Linked DNA regions of Dongshaea marina. The protein of the gene in region 2 interacts with the protein of the main gene of each other region in a pairwise test. Links are inferred from orthologs where the notes say so. Each region holds a gene or a part of one and is shown on either strand. Other genes may lie near its edges.

Region 1 (6,951 bases), 340 kb from region 2 along the record:
GGCGGCCACTCTCCACTGGTCAGGCGCACAGAATTGGAGCTAGCATACAGAGTTCCTGTCAGCAGCATCAGGCTTAACCATCCAAGACTGTGAATCCTCGGCATCCATCCCTTCCTTTATTCAATCAGCTCCCTGCTCGATTGCATACAGCCGCCGTGTGGCCTGCAACGGACTCAGATCTACTCAAAGTATAGTGAACATCCGCAAGATTCAGCCTGATAAAGAAAATGTTGCCAATTTTGTGCAGCCGCAGACAAAAATCGGCATACCAAAAATGGTTTTAATGAGTGCGAGACTAGCCCGCCGAGAGGAGTTAATTGACTCAACTCACATTTCACTAATCATTTGATTTTAAATCACTCAAAAGCAGCGCAGCATAGGTGAACCAAAGTAAAAATTGGAATACCTAAGTGAGGTTCCCTTGAAAATCAAGAGTGCAAAAGTTTATCTATGCTGTCCGGGAAGAAACTTTGTCACACTCAAAATAGAGACCAGTGATGGCATCTATGGGATCGGAGATGCAACCCTGAATGGCTGTGAAAAAGCGGTTGTCACCTACCTTGAGGAGTATGTGATCCCTCCCTGCTAGGGAGGGATCCTCAGCAGATAGAGGATATCTGGCAATACCTGTATAAAGGCTGTTATTGGCGACGCGGTCCGGTCACCATGAGTGCCATCGCCGCCGTTGACATGGCACTGTGGGATATCAAGGCAAAGCTAGCCAATATGCCCTTATACCAGCTTTTGGGAGGAAAAAGCCGCAATCGGATCATGACCTACACCCACGCCAACGGTGAAACCGCACAGGAGCTCGTGGATGAGGTTGCACTGAGGATTGAGCAGGGATACCGGGCGATTCGCATTCAGTGCGGTATTCCGGGGATCAGTAAGACCTATGGGGTGACTCCCCAGGGGGTTGCCTATGAACCCGCAATGAAGGGACGACCGGCAGAACACAGCTGGAATAGCAGCAAGTACCTGAATCATGTTGAAACTGCCTTTGCCAGAGTCCGTGAGCAGTTTGGGGATGGCATAGAACTTCTCCATGATGTTCATCACCGCCTGACCCCCATTGAAGCTGCGCGACTGGGAAAGATGCTCGAGCCCTATCACCTGTTCTGGCTGGAGGACTGTGTCCCGGCTGAAGATCAGCAAGCTTTTCGCCTGATCCGCCAACACACCACCACCCCCTGGCTGTCGGTGAGGTGTTTAACAGCATCTATGATTGTAAAGAGCTTCTTGAAGAACAGCTCATCGACTATATCCGAACACCACTGGTTCATGGTGGTGGCATCACTCACCTCAGGCGCATTGCCGATCTGGCAGCTCTATATCAGGTTCGTACCGGGTTTCATGGTGCAACCGACCTCTCCCCGTCACCATGGGGTGTGCCCTGCATTTTGACACCTGGGTGCCGAACTTTGGGATCCAGGAGCACATGCCACACAATGAGCTGACCGAGGCCCTGTTCCCCCACGACTATCGATTCGACAAGGGAGATTTTATTGTGGGTGAAAAGCCGGGCCATGGTGTCGACTTTAATGAGGAGCTAGCCAGGGAGTACCCCTATCAGGCAGCCAGTCTCCCGGTTAATCGGTTGGAAGATGGAACCCTGTGGAGCTGGTGAGCAAGACTTAAAAGATGGCAACGCCAACCCCATAAAGCTAGTTTGTCGCTTGGGTGAAAGAGAGCTATTTGCTAGATTAGCCTTATTACCTGTTATAGAAGCTGGTTATTGTCTTAGGAAAAGGTCATGTCGAAACAGAGTGCTCTCATTGAACTCAGAGATAAGCTACGCCAATTCGCCAAAGAGCGCGACTGGGAGCAATTTCATAACCCCAAAAACCTGGTGATGGCACTAAGCGGTGAAATGGGAGAGCTGTGCGAATTGTTTCAATGGCTTACACCTGAGGAGTCAATTGAATTACCAAAGAGTGCTAAGGGAGAGCGCTTAGAGGAGGAGCTTGCCGATCTTTTTTTATATCTGATCCGGCTTGCCGATGTACTGGATATCGATCTTATCAAAGCAAGTGAAGCCAAGATGGAAAAGAATGCCCGAAACTATCCGATTGAGCAGGCCTATGGCAATCGGACGAAATATACTGAATTTAAAAAGTAGATTCGTTCGTATCTCATCCAGGAATAAAAAAGCCTCCACAGCGGAGGCCTTTTTACATGGGCTCCCGGATTAAATCAGAAAATCATCCATGGAAGCGCCATTATCCAGAGCCTGCTGGATTGGGCGAGGCTTGCGTCCCTGGCCCGTCCAGGTTTTCTCTACGCCATTCTCATCGGTGAAGCGGTATTTAGCCGGACGAGCCGCGCGCTTTGATTTAGCCGCAGTTTGATTGGTTTCACCCAGCAAAGCGGATGGATCAATACCATCGGCCTTCATCATCTCTACATAGTCATTTAATTTGCGCTGATACTCTTCACGGGCTTCACGCTCAGACTCATGCTGCTCCTTGATTTCACCGACAACCAGAGTCAGCTTCTCAAGGTAATCTTCTAATTGCTCAATGGTCAATTCACGGCAAGTAGCACGCAGGCTACGAATATTTGAAATAGTCTTAACAAAGTCAGACATTGTTATTCCTTAAATGCATCAAAATCAATTTAACGCACCACGATCAATGATGCGTCGCTAGTCTAACATAGCTTATTGGCTGTGTTTAACCGGATCATTAAAATAAATCGAAGGCTTAATGATTCAGCAGTAAATTGGTTTCCAGCTCACGCTCTCGTTGGCACTCAGCTAAATATATTGCTGCTATAACCTGAGTTTTCTGGTGGAATCGATCAACTGATCGCGAGACCATCAGCTTAAGGGTTTTCAGTGTTTTCGCCTTACGGAATCGGCGAACCCAGTAGCCTTTCTCTACAATAATCTCTTGGTCCGTCATACATCCTCTCTTATGGTTTTTAAAGGTTAAAAACCTTTGCCTACAGTTTGAGTCTGCCTGAGAACAAAAGTTCCACAAAATATTAATTTTTTAACGACAAATTATTGCGAATGTTCAAGGGGTAATTTTAGAGAGGATATCCAGACCAGAGCTGAACAAGAGGAAATTTCTCTTTTTGTTCAGCTCAAATTAAATTAATTGGTTAGCTTTGTTAATCAAAATGATTAATGGCAGTGGCTAGCTTAACTAAAAACAGCAAAAGCTGAACCACCGCTGAATAAATATATTAGTTTTTGTATAAAACCTTAATCAGGTGATAGCCAAATTTTGTTTTGACCGGGCCCAGAACAACCAGCTCCTCTCCCTTGAATACGGCATCATCGAAAGGCTTCACCATATCTCCCTTGCGAAACTCTCCCAGATCACCGCCACGCTTTTTAGAAGGGCACAGGGAGTGTCGCTTCGCCAATTGCTGAAAATTAGCCCCTTTATCCAGCTGCTGTTTCAGAGCCAGGCACTCATCTTTCGTTTTCACCAGAATATGTAATGCGGCTGCGGTTCTCGCCATCTCGGTCACCAAAAACTAGTCGGTCAATTCAGGGGATCAGAGCGCTCGCATCATCATCTGCAGGTATGACCCGGTAAGAGCCCTGTGGTTAACAGCAGCTAAGCTGACAGCTTCAGCAATCCGGCTAAGATGAAACGAGCATCTGATCCCAGTGATAATCCCGGAGATATAGGGCCTGAATGACACCACGTACCGGGACGGGAAACTACGAAAAAGCCCCGCTCTCAATGAGCGGGGCTTCATAAATGCTGGCGGTGAGGGAGGGATTCGAACCCTCGATACGTTGCCGTATACACACTTTCCAGGCGTGCTCCTTCAGCCACTCGGACACCTCACCAACAAATTGTTGCTCACGCTTAACTGCGAAAGCGGGGCGAATATTAGGGAATCTTGTCCCTGAGGTCAACGATTTTATCGGTTTTTTTTCTTATTCACTCTTCATGCTGATAATGTGAACAAGATGAGCTCATAAAACCATCGAGGCACTGCTCTGTATCCACTTCCAGGTCACTTACAAGTCAGAATTCTCAATACACCTTTACTTGTATTCTTCCCACCCTGGGGCAGTCCGGGTTGCAGTATCACTGATACAACCAGGCGTATAGCAGACACCTATGGAGCCACAGAGCCGAAAGTCTTGAAGATGAGCCCAACAACTGGTTTATCCAAGCCCCGGCTCTTGATAGAATTTGCCTCTTATCTTTTGTCACAAGGTTTTTGAAATGCGTACCAGCCAATACCTGATATCTACGCTCAAAGAAACGCCCAACGATGCAGAGGTTGTCAGTCATCAGCTGATGCTTCGTGCCGGGATGATCCGAAAAATCGCCTCTGGTCTGTACAACTGGCTCCCGACGGGCGTTCGCGTCCTGAAGAAGGTGGAAACTGTAGTGCGTGAAGAGATGGAGCGCGCCGGAGCCATTGAGGTTCTGATGCCTATGGTTCAGCCTTCAGATCTGTGGGAAGAATCGGGTCGCTGGGAGCAGTATGGTCCCGAGCTGCTACGCCTGAATGATCGTCACTCCCGTCCTTTCGTATTGGGTCCGACCCACGAAGAGGTGATCACCGAGCTGGTACGTAAAGAGATCGCAAGCTACAAGCAGCTGCCACTGAATCTTTTCCAGATCCAGACCAAGTTCCGTGACGAGGTCCGTCCCCGCTTTGGTGTCATGCGCTCACGAGAGTTTGTCATGAAAGATGCTTACTCCTTCCACAGCGATAAGGAGAGCATGGAGCAGACCTACCAGATCATGCATAAGGCCTACTGCCGGATCTTTGAGCGGCTGGGACTTGATTACCGTCCGGTGATCGCTGACAGCGGCTCTATCGGGGGCAGCACCTCCCACGAGTTCCAGGTTCTGGCCGAAAGTGGTGAAGATGTCATCGCTCACAGCACCGAGTCGGATTATGCGGCTAATGTTGAGATGGCCGAAGCCCTGGCACCTGCGACCGAGCGTCAAGCTGCCAGTGAAGAGCTGCGCCTGGTCGATACCCCGGATGCAAAAACTATCGGTGAGCTGGTCGAGCAGTTTGAGCTACCGATCGAAAAAACCATCAAGACCCTGATCGTGAAAGCATCCGATGAGGTTGAGGGTAACCTCATCGCACTGCTGGTACGGGCGATCACGAGCTCAACGAGATCAAGGCTGAAAAGCTGCCTCAGGTGGCCAGCCCGATTGAATTTGCAACCGATGAAGAGATCCGCGCCGTCATCGGTGCCGGGACCGGCTCCCTGGGCCCGGTCAAGCTGCCCATCGCCTGTATCGCCGATCGCAGCGTTGCTGTGATGAGTGATTTCGCAGCCGGCGCCAATATTGATGACAAGCATTACTTTGGGATCAACTGGGAGCGGGATGCGGCCCTCCCTGAAACCGCAGATCTGCGAAATGTTGTCGAGGGCGATCCAAGCCCGGATGGTAAAGGCACCCTGGAGATCACCCGTGGTATTGAGGTCGGCCATATCTTCCAGCTGGGAGACAAATACTCACAAGCGATGAATGCAACCATTCTGGATGAATCAGGCAAGTCACGTACCCTGCAGATGGGCTGCTATGGTATCGGCGTCTCGCGGATCGTTGCCGCAGCTATCGAGCAGCATCACGACCAGCACGGAATCGTCTGGCCGGATGCGATCGCTCCGTTTAAGGTGGCGATTATCCCGATGAACATGCACAAATCTCATCGGGTAGAAGAGATGGCAAATTCACTTTACCAGGAGCTCAAAGAGCTGGGCATCGATGTGCTGTTTGATGATCGTAAAGAGCGCCCGGGTGTGATGTTCGCAGATATGGAGCTGATGGGTGTTCCCCATGCGATCGTGATCGGCGAACGTAGCCTGGACAAGGGCCTTGTCGAGTACAAGTCTCGTCGCGATGGCACCAAGCAAGAAGTTGCAGCAGACGAGATCATCAAGCTGATCCAAGACAAGCTCGATTAACCTGATTGTCAGTAAACGAATAAAAGCCAGTCCGAATGACTGGCTTTTTTATCGACTGAAAGTTATTCAACCAAGGCTAACAACTCTTGTTTGGCGCTACTCATGGCTTCAAGGGCACGCTGCTCTCCCATTGCCAGCCCCTCTGCACGCACGACCTCAATCCCGGTCATTCCTAAAAAGCCCAGCACAGTCCTCAGATAGGGCTCTATATGGTCATTTGTACTCTTGGCATGCACACCCCCACTGGTGATCACAAAGATGACCCGTTTACCGGTCACCATCCCCTCAGGCCCCTCCTGGGTATAACGAAAGGTAATGCCTGCACGGGCGATAAGATCGATCCAATTTTTGAGCTGAGTTGGGATCATAAAGTTATACATGGGAGCTGCGATGATCAGGGTATTGTGATCAAACAACTCTCGGATCAGCTCATCAGAGAGCTTGAGAGATTTGAGCTGATGCTCTGACAGAGACTCGGCCCCCTGAGCCCGGATGCAATTTCGCCATCCAGGGTTGGCAGTGGCACTGTTGCCAGATCCCGCACCGTGATCTGATGATCCCCTTCTCCAACAGCCTCAAGGATCCGGTTCGAACTTGATCCCTCTCCCAGAATACTGGTTTTTAACATGAGTATTTTCGACATGATGCACTCCGGATATCGATAGCTATGCCTCTACTATAGAAAGCCAGCTTAGAGTAAAAAAGCGCAATATCCTGATGCTAAAAATCAAAAAAATTGACCCATCCTAATAGGATGATATTTAAGCAGTAATCCTGTTTAAAAAAATAATGTTCTGCTTTTATTCGACAAACTCTTCAAACTCATAGATGATAGGCTTCTCGAGCCGGCATGCTTTGAAGCCACCGCCAGCTACAGGCTCGAAGTTTAGTCGTAGATAAACCTGGGTCATCATATTTTCAGTGGTTAGTTCAAAAATATCCCGTCTGTTCAAAACCGCCTCCGGAACCATTTTAGAGTGGTACGACTTCTGCCTGTTTGCTTACTTTGCCCCCGCCATAGGGCGCACTTTCTTTGCCAGTGG
Region 2 (7,108 bases):
GATAGGGGTAACTATGTCCGTACCAGGTAGAAAAGAGATCCAGCCCGGAAGCCGGGTTGCGATTGTTCAAAAACAGGATCAACGCAGTGGCAAGCTGACCGAAGGGGTAGTACAAACCCTGCTGACCAAGTCCCCGACTCACCCCCACGGGATCAAGGTTCGCCTCGAGACCGGAGAGGTCGGCCGGGTGCAACAACTTCTCGAATAACCCTACCTGCCTGGGCAGGTGCTCAGGAGCTATTCGAGCAAAAGCTGGCACTGCTCACGCAGATAATCCCGAAGTTTCAACACCACGGGGGTCACCTTGGCCCTTGAGGGGCAAATAAGGTATAGCTGAGTCGGCTCCTGCTGGTAATTTCCCAAAAGCTGCACCAGCCGCCCGGCTTTAAGATCCGCGGCGATATCCAACTTTGACTTAAAGGCAATCCCCTTGCCGGCCAACGCCCAGCGGTGCACCACCTCACCATCATTGCTGACCCGGTTCCCCACAACCTTGATCTTATAGTGACCCTCGTTGTCACGAAATTTCCATTGATCATGGGTTCGGCTACCCAGCTGGTACAAGAGTGCATTATGGGCCTCTAGCTCCTCCGGATACTCGGGAGCGCCATACCGGGCGATATACTCTGGGGAGGCACACACCACCCGCTCAATCGAAGAGATTGGCAGCGCAATCATCGATGAATCCTCCGGCCAGCCATAGCGCAGCGCCACATCAACTCGCTGCATATAAAAATCCACCAGGGCATCACCCAGGCTCAGGTGCAATGAGAGCTTGGGGTGTAACTCCATCAGCTGATCCAACCAGGGCAGCACAAAATTTCGCCCCAGATCCGAAGATACCGACAAGCGGATCTCACCGGACATTTCCCCACCCGGTTCATCAATGGCTGCTCTTGCCTGCTCCAGGCTGGCAAGAGCTGTGCGGCAGTGTGCCAGAAAACGCTCCCCCGGAGCGGTGATCCTGAGCTGGCGGGTCGAGCGAATAAACAGCTCACATCCGAGCTGCTGCTCCAGACGTTTGAGCGCGGCACTGGCCGCAGCAGGAGTCATATCCAGAAGCTGAGCCGAGCGGCTGATCCCGCCGGTATCCGCGATAGAGACAAAGAGTTGCAGATCTTCGACATTCATAATCAAATATTTTTTGATAGTGTTTTAAATATTACCCTCTTTTTAGTGTAAATAGCTCGGCCGATAATGTCATCCATACTCACCGAGGAGAAAGATAATGAAAGCCGTTGCCTATCAACACTGCCTGCCAATCCAGGAACTAAAGTCACTGCTCGATATTGAGCTGCCAACCCCACAGCCAGCCGGGCGCGATCTCCTGGTAAAAGTTGCAGCTGTCTCGGTGAATCCGGTCGATACCAAGGTACGAAAAAATCGACAGCCTGATCTCGCTCATCCCGGGATCCTGGGCTGGGATGCGGTTGCTGAGGTGGTCGCGACCGGGGATGAGGTCAGCGCTTACCGGGTTGGAGATAAGGTTTGGTACGCAGGCGATCTGACCCGTCCCGGCTCCAATGCCGAATATCAGCTGGTTGATGAAAGAATTGTTGGACACAAACCAAAATCACTGAGCAACGCAGAGGCCGCCGCGATCCCTCTAACCGCCATTACCGCCTGGGAGCTACTGTTTGATTGCCTGGAATTTAAAAATCACCCCTCCCAAACAAAAGATCCCGAGTGCAGACTATTGATCGTCGGAGCCGCAGGGGGCGTTGGCTCAATCCTGACTCAATTAGCCGCTCAACTGACATCGGCCACCATCATAGCAACCGCATCCCGCCCCGAAAGTCAGCAATGGGTCAAGACTCTGGGGGCCGATCATGTCATAGACCACAGCCGCCCGCTGCGTGAGGAGCTTGAGAAAGCAGGTATCGGAGAGATCACCCATGTCATCAGCCTGACCCACACAGAGCAACACTTTGCCGAGCTGGTTGAAGTGATGGCCCCTCGTGGCAAGCTCGCCCTGATTGACGACCCTGAAAACGGCCTGGATATCATGTTGCTGAAACCTAAGTCGATCTCACTGCACTGGGAGATGATGTTCACCCGCTCCATGTATCAAACCGCCGACATGGATAAACAGCGGGAGCTCCTTAACCGAGTTTCCTCCATGTTTGATCAGGGAATACTCAAGAGCACTCTGGGGGAACATTATGGCAGCATCAATGCCACCAGCCTCAGGCGAGCCCATGCCCATATAGAATCCGGTAAGGCGATCGGCAAAATCGTGTTGGAAGGCTTTAATTAACTCAGGTACAGCGAGTGAGGTGATGCACCTCACTCGCCTTCTTGTGCAGGCTCATCCATGGCGCACTGCTGATTTGCAGGCACCGCCTCTTTGATTTTTTTTGGCAGGGGAAGGTTAAGATGATTCATGATCTCGATAAAGGCTTCCCGGGAGCGCCCCTGACCTAACCTAAGGTTCCAGCGCTTCTCTTCACCGATACTCGACATGGTTCGACCATTGTAATCATGGGCCGGATACACCCGGGTTTCATCCGGCAGGGTAAAGAGCTTTTTGGTCACACTGTCATAGAGGGCACCCGGATCACCCTCTTGGAAGTCGGCTCGGCCACACCCCCGGATCAGCAGGGTATCGCCGCTGAATAACATGCCGTCCACATAGTAGCAGGTACACCCCGAGGTATGCCCCGGGGTGGCTATCGCTCTTATCTGATGCTGCCCCAGGGGCAAAGAATCGCCCTCCTTAAGAGAGATATCGGCCCCGGCAATATTCGCCGCCGCACTAAAGCCAATCTTGGCTCCGGTCTGCTGGCGGATCTGCCCCGAGGAGGTAATATGATCGGCGTGCACATGGGTTTCGAGAGTAAACATCAGTTGAACCCCCAGCTCCTCAATCAGCCTGAGATCACGATCAAGCTGCTCTCGCACAGGATCGATGAGTAGTGCCGCACTTGTCACCGAGTCAATCAGCAGATAGGTATAGGCACAGGACTCAGGATCGAACAGCTGGCGAAGCTGGAGGCTGGGTTGTGTGAGCGGCAATGACATAGCGACTCCTTACGAAACAGCAATCATCGAGAAGGATGATAACGCTTCACTAAGCCTAGTCAGCCCCATCCATTCGTGCCAGTCGCGCTTTTCCCCTCTCAGGCCCCCAAGAATACTGGAGTCAATACTCCCAGAACTTATAGGAGTCCCCCTTTCACTGGTCAATTAAAATAGCAGCTCGCCATGTTTCTCTACCTGACGACAGATATAATCACCTATCGGTATCGCGGAGGTCGCCGCAGGCGATGGTGCATTACACACATGAAGTGATCGCTTGGTATTCACAAATAAAAAATCATGGACCAGGCTACCATCCCTGAGAACCGCCTGCGCTCTAACTCCCGCAGGATAAGGGCGAAGATCTTCAAGCTTGAGGCTGGGGCAGTATTTTTGAACCTGCTTGAGGTAGCCGGGTTTCCACCAGGAATTTTTGGTCTCGGTAACTCCTGTCGAAAAGTTATTCTTTAAGACCCTCCAAAACCCTCTGAAGCAAAGCATATCCCAGGTGTCTCGCAAGCTAAGATTAATCTTGCCATAGCCTTCCCGCTTCCAGCCCTGCACCGCATTTGGCCCCACGGTCACCGAGCCATCAATCATTCGTGTCAGATGAACGCCTAGAAAAGGAAGCTCAGGATCTGGAATAGGGTAAATAAGATGGTTCACAATATGATTATGCTGCGCAGCTAAACGGTAGTATTCACCCCGAAAAGGAATGATCTGAAAATCAGTTTTGATCCCTAACATTCTGGTCATGCGATCCGCCATCAGGCCGGAGCAACTAATGAGGTAGCGGCCCCTGATCTGCTTTTGCTCTCCCTGCTGCTGGTAACACACTTCAATATGACTCTTACATTCAGTAAGACCGGTGACTTTCGCGTTTAAAAAACTCACGCCTCCCAACGCCATGAAACAATCCGCCATTTGAGTGGTCAGCCTGCGATAATCAACAATCCCGGTCTGTCTGACAAAGATCGCTCCGAGTCCATTAATATGTGGCTCACGCTCCTTAAGCTCATCAGAAGTAAGTAACTCAGCCTCGATACCATTTTTCAGGCAACGCTGATAAAGAGCCTGCATCCTCTCGACTTCAAGAGGGCTGGTCGCAACCAGTAATTTGCCACACTGCTCATAAGGGATCTCATGCTTTTGACAAAAGTTGATGGTCGCCGCCAGTCCCTGACGGCAAAACTGGGCCTTCAGACTTCCTGGCGCATAGTAGACCCCGGCATGGATCACGCCACTATTATGGCCCGTCTGATGTTTGGCAAATCGGTCTTCTTTTTCCAGTAATAGAATCCGCTTATCCGGGTATTTCTGCTTAAGCTGCCAGGCCGTTGAAACCCCAACAATGCCACCACCGATGATAATGTAATCAAACTCCATAGAGTGCCACTTCTTATTCCGTTAAAAGAACAGGTGGCAAGCCGCCACCTCACTGATTAGCAAAAATGTCCGCGTTGCCGTAACAGCTCACGGCGTAGACCAGGGCTTTCGATAAACTTATCCCGACCATGCAACCAGCAGTGATTCTGCACCACGAGCATAGATCCAACCGGCACCTGAACATTAAAGACATATGGATCATTCTCCAGTGACTCTCCCAGCTGGTGCAGATACAAGCCTTGTGCTAAATTCTGCGGCTCCGCGAATTGATCGATATACAACATATGGGGCCTGCCCTGGCAGTCCTCTTCAAAAAAAACCGAATGCTCAACCTTACAGGTTACATTTTTACTGGGAGGAGCTCCCCATGGAATCGCCTGTTTCGCCAGGGGGTGATGATAAAACCTCTCCAGCTCCTGCCAGTCATCCAGATGAAGTAATCGGGAATCGCCCCCCAGCATATTTTCCTCTGCCAGCTTCATCATGAGTACAAAATCAGTCCGCTCATCCACATAGGTCCCATCGTTATGCAGCTCTAGGGGCGGTGGGCCTGACACAGGTAACTATCACTATCATCACTGTTTTTTACCGTAAAGCGCGCATAATATTTACCATACATGGCATCAAAATTTGGCATTCCGATAAGATGGGAGATGGCCGTAGAAAGCTGGATATAAAACTCGGTTTGCCCTTCAAAAGACTCCAACGGACTCTCTTCAACCTGCAACAGAAAAGCCCCCTGCTCACGCCTACCCAGGATCCCCCTCAAAGTAAGTCGTAAGCCGTAATTCGATAAAGCATCCAACCGCTCAGCCAGGACAAAACGTAAAAATGGCTTGTATTCCAGCGCCTGGACAGGCCACTGCAGGCACTCCTGACGAAACTTCTGAACCAGGTCGTGACTGAGAGTGATGACCTGCAACCGTTCATTATCTGTAAAAGTCGAAACCTTAAACCCTTGTGCATCAAGCTGCTTACAAGGTGAACCCAGAGTATCCATACTTTGCTCCTTGAGTCATACGAAACCAATAATGGCGACAGAGCAAAATAATGTCGACATTATTGCACATTGTCAACAATCCTTTTGCCTTAGCGCCATCGATTCCGCTAAAATACGCTCGATAAAGTAAGCCATGAAGAGAATAAGATGACGCAAACGCCCCAACTCCAATCGGTTATCACCAGCGAAAACTCAGGGAGTCAGGCCCTAAAGCTTCTCAAAAAAGATATTTTGAGTGGCTACTTCGCCCCCGGCGAAAAGCTTAAAATGGCTCGCCTTAAAGAACGCTACCAGGCAGGTGTCACACCTTTACGCGAAGCACTATCGCAATTAATCACTGAGCAGCTTGTCGAGGTCGAAAATCAGCGGGGATTCAGGGTCACTCCCATCGGTCTTAAAGAGATGCTAGATATCTATGAGATCCGTGCCGATATAGTAGGCCTATGCGTACGTAAGGCGATCGAACGGGGTGATGATATCTGGGAGGCAGGTATTCTGGCTGCGGCTCACCGGTTAAAAAAGGCCGGTGATCTACAAAGCAAAAGTCAGCAGGAAATAGAGAGCTGGGAGCTGATCCATCACGAGTTTCATGACGCGATTGTTCGGGGCTGCGCTTCTCCAACATTATTACGCATCCACCAGGAGCTCTATGAGAAAGCGTCGCGCTACCGAAATTTATGGCTTAAACATAATATGGCAAGCAGCACAGTCTTTGAGGCGAACCAAAAAGAGCATGTCGCTCTGGTGGATGCTCTGCTGGCACGCGATCCAGACAGAGCAGAAAGCCTGCTCAAAGCCCACTACCTTAGTGCCTGCCAGGAGCTGCAGCAAACCCTGCCAGAGCTACTAAAACGCTCTCAGTAATCTGAGCTACACTGCCAGGCCATAGAGCTGTGAGCCCTCCTTTAAAGAGTCAACTCACAGCCCTCAGCGACTAATCAAACAGGTGATCACACTTAACCGCACAGATAAAATCATTCTTATGCAGCCCCTGGATGCTGTGGGTCCACCAGGTTACTGTGACCTTCCCCCACTCGGTCATCTCACTAACCTGGGTGGATCACACCAAAAGATGCCACGTTCAGGAGTCGAGACAGCGCTCATTGATGCACTTTGTCCTGTATCCAAAACACGAACAGCCACATCCTTGTGACCGGAAATCTTCTATGAGGGGATCGGGTTTCCCTGCCTGAATTTAGCCTTCGAATACCAAACAAACAGGTAAGTACAGGGTGAAAACAGGGCTACTAAAGCGATTTTTAACAGATACATAGTCGAGACGATCAACAGGAAACGATACGTGATCCCATGATCAAGCCAGTGATGCACCGTTATCGATAATGAAATAATCAGCTGACAGGCCAGCGCCGCCAGAACACAGCGAAGCCATAGAAAACGGCCCAGAAAAAGCGACTTGAGCTTAGTAAATACCAGCGCATTCAGGTAGTTAGAAATCAAAAAGGCGATCGAAAACACAAGCAGATAACCAACTGACTTGGAGAAGACTTCCTGAATCACCTGGTAGTCACTCATATACTCCCTTGGCATGCTCACAAGCCAAGCAATAACAATAGCCGCTCCCAGGATGATTCCTGTTGAGATGTAAATCGTCTTTCTTGAATGTTCGGCTCCAAAACTCTCATTAATCACATCCAGCAGCATCAGTCCGATCGGATAAATAAAGATCCCTGCAGGGAAGTGGAT

Evidence for each region.
Region 1: the proteins of lhgO (region 2) and DB847_RS04490 interact in binary tests that used the Escherichia coli proteins (3 or more experiments, as listed by UniProt). The link is inferred for Dongshaea marina from one-to-one orthologs.

Annotation. Positions count from the first base shown.
Region 1 is NZ_CP028897.1:904,196-911,146, reverse strand. The notes cover bases 1,831-4,513. They hold DB847_RS04490 (peptidylprolyl isomerase), read right to left. Parts: upstream 3,472-4,513; coding sequence 3,190-3,471; downstream 1,831-3,189. Other genes in these bases: DB847_RS04495 (hypothetical protein), read right to left, coding at 2,703-2,903; DB847_RS04500 (H-NS family histone-like protein), read right to left, coding at 2,189-2,587; DB847_RS04505 (nucleotide pyrophosphohydrolase), read left to right, coding at 1,831-2,119. In the rest of the region: DB847_RS04515 (substrate-binding periplasmic protein), read right to left, coding at 1-104; DB847_RS26290 (enolase C-terminal domain-like protein), read left to right, coding at 1,382-1,627; more of DB847_RS04505, read left to right, coding at 1,754-1,830; DB847_RS26285 (NAD(P)H-dependent oxidoreductase), read right to left, coding at 5,971-6,324; DB847_RS26280 (NADPH-dependent FMN reductase family protein), read right to left, coding at 6,333-6,551; DB847_RS04470 (MFS transporter), read left to right, coding at 6,830-6,951. UniProt on the Escherichia coli protein: PPIases accelerate the folding of proteins. It prefers amino acid residues with hydrophobic side chains like leucine and phenylalanine in the P1 position of the peptides substrates.
Region 2 is NZ_CP028897.1:1,242,017-1,249,124, reverse strand. Bases 2,296-5,135 are described here. They hold lhgO (L-2-hydroxyglutarate oxidase), read right to left. Parts: upstream 4,405-5,135; coding sequence 3,187-4,404; downstream 2,296-3,186. Other genes in these bases: DB847_RS25950 (carbon starvation induced protein CsiD), read right to left, coding at 4,940-5,135; DB847_RS25955 (carbon starvation induced protein CsiD), read right to left, coding at 4,461-4,961; DB847_RS06210 (MBL fold metallo-hydrolase), read right to left, coding at 2,296-3,021. Also shown: DB847_RS06225 (YwbE family protein), read left to right, coding at 14-208; DB847_RS06220 (LysR family transcriptional regulator), read right to left, coding at 238-1,131; DB847_RS06215 (zinc-binding alcohol dehydrogenase family protein), read left to right, coding at 1,229-2,257; more of DB847_RS06210, read right to left, coding at 2,287-2,295; more of DB847_RS25950, read right to left, coding at 5,136-5,404; DNA-binding transcriptional regulator CsiR, read left to right, coding at 5,552-6,268; DB847_RS06185 (queuosine precursor transporter), read right to left, coding at 6,569-7,108. UniProt on the Escherichia coli protein: Catalyzes the dehydrogenation of L-2-hydroxyglutarate (L2HG) to alpha-ketoglutarate and couples to the respiratory chain by feeding electrons from the reaction into the membrane quinone pool.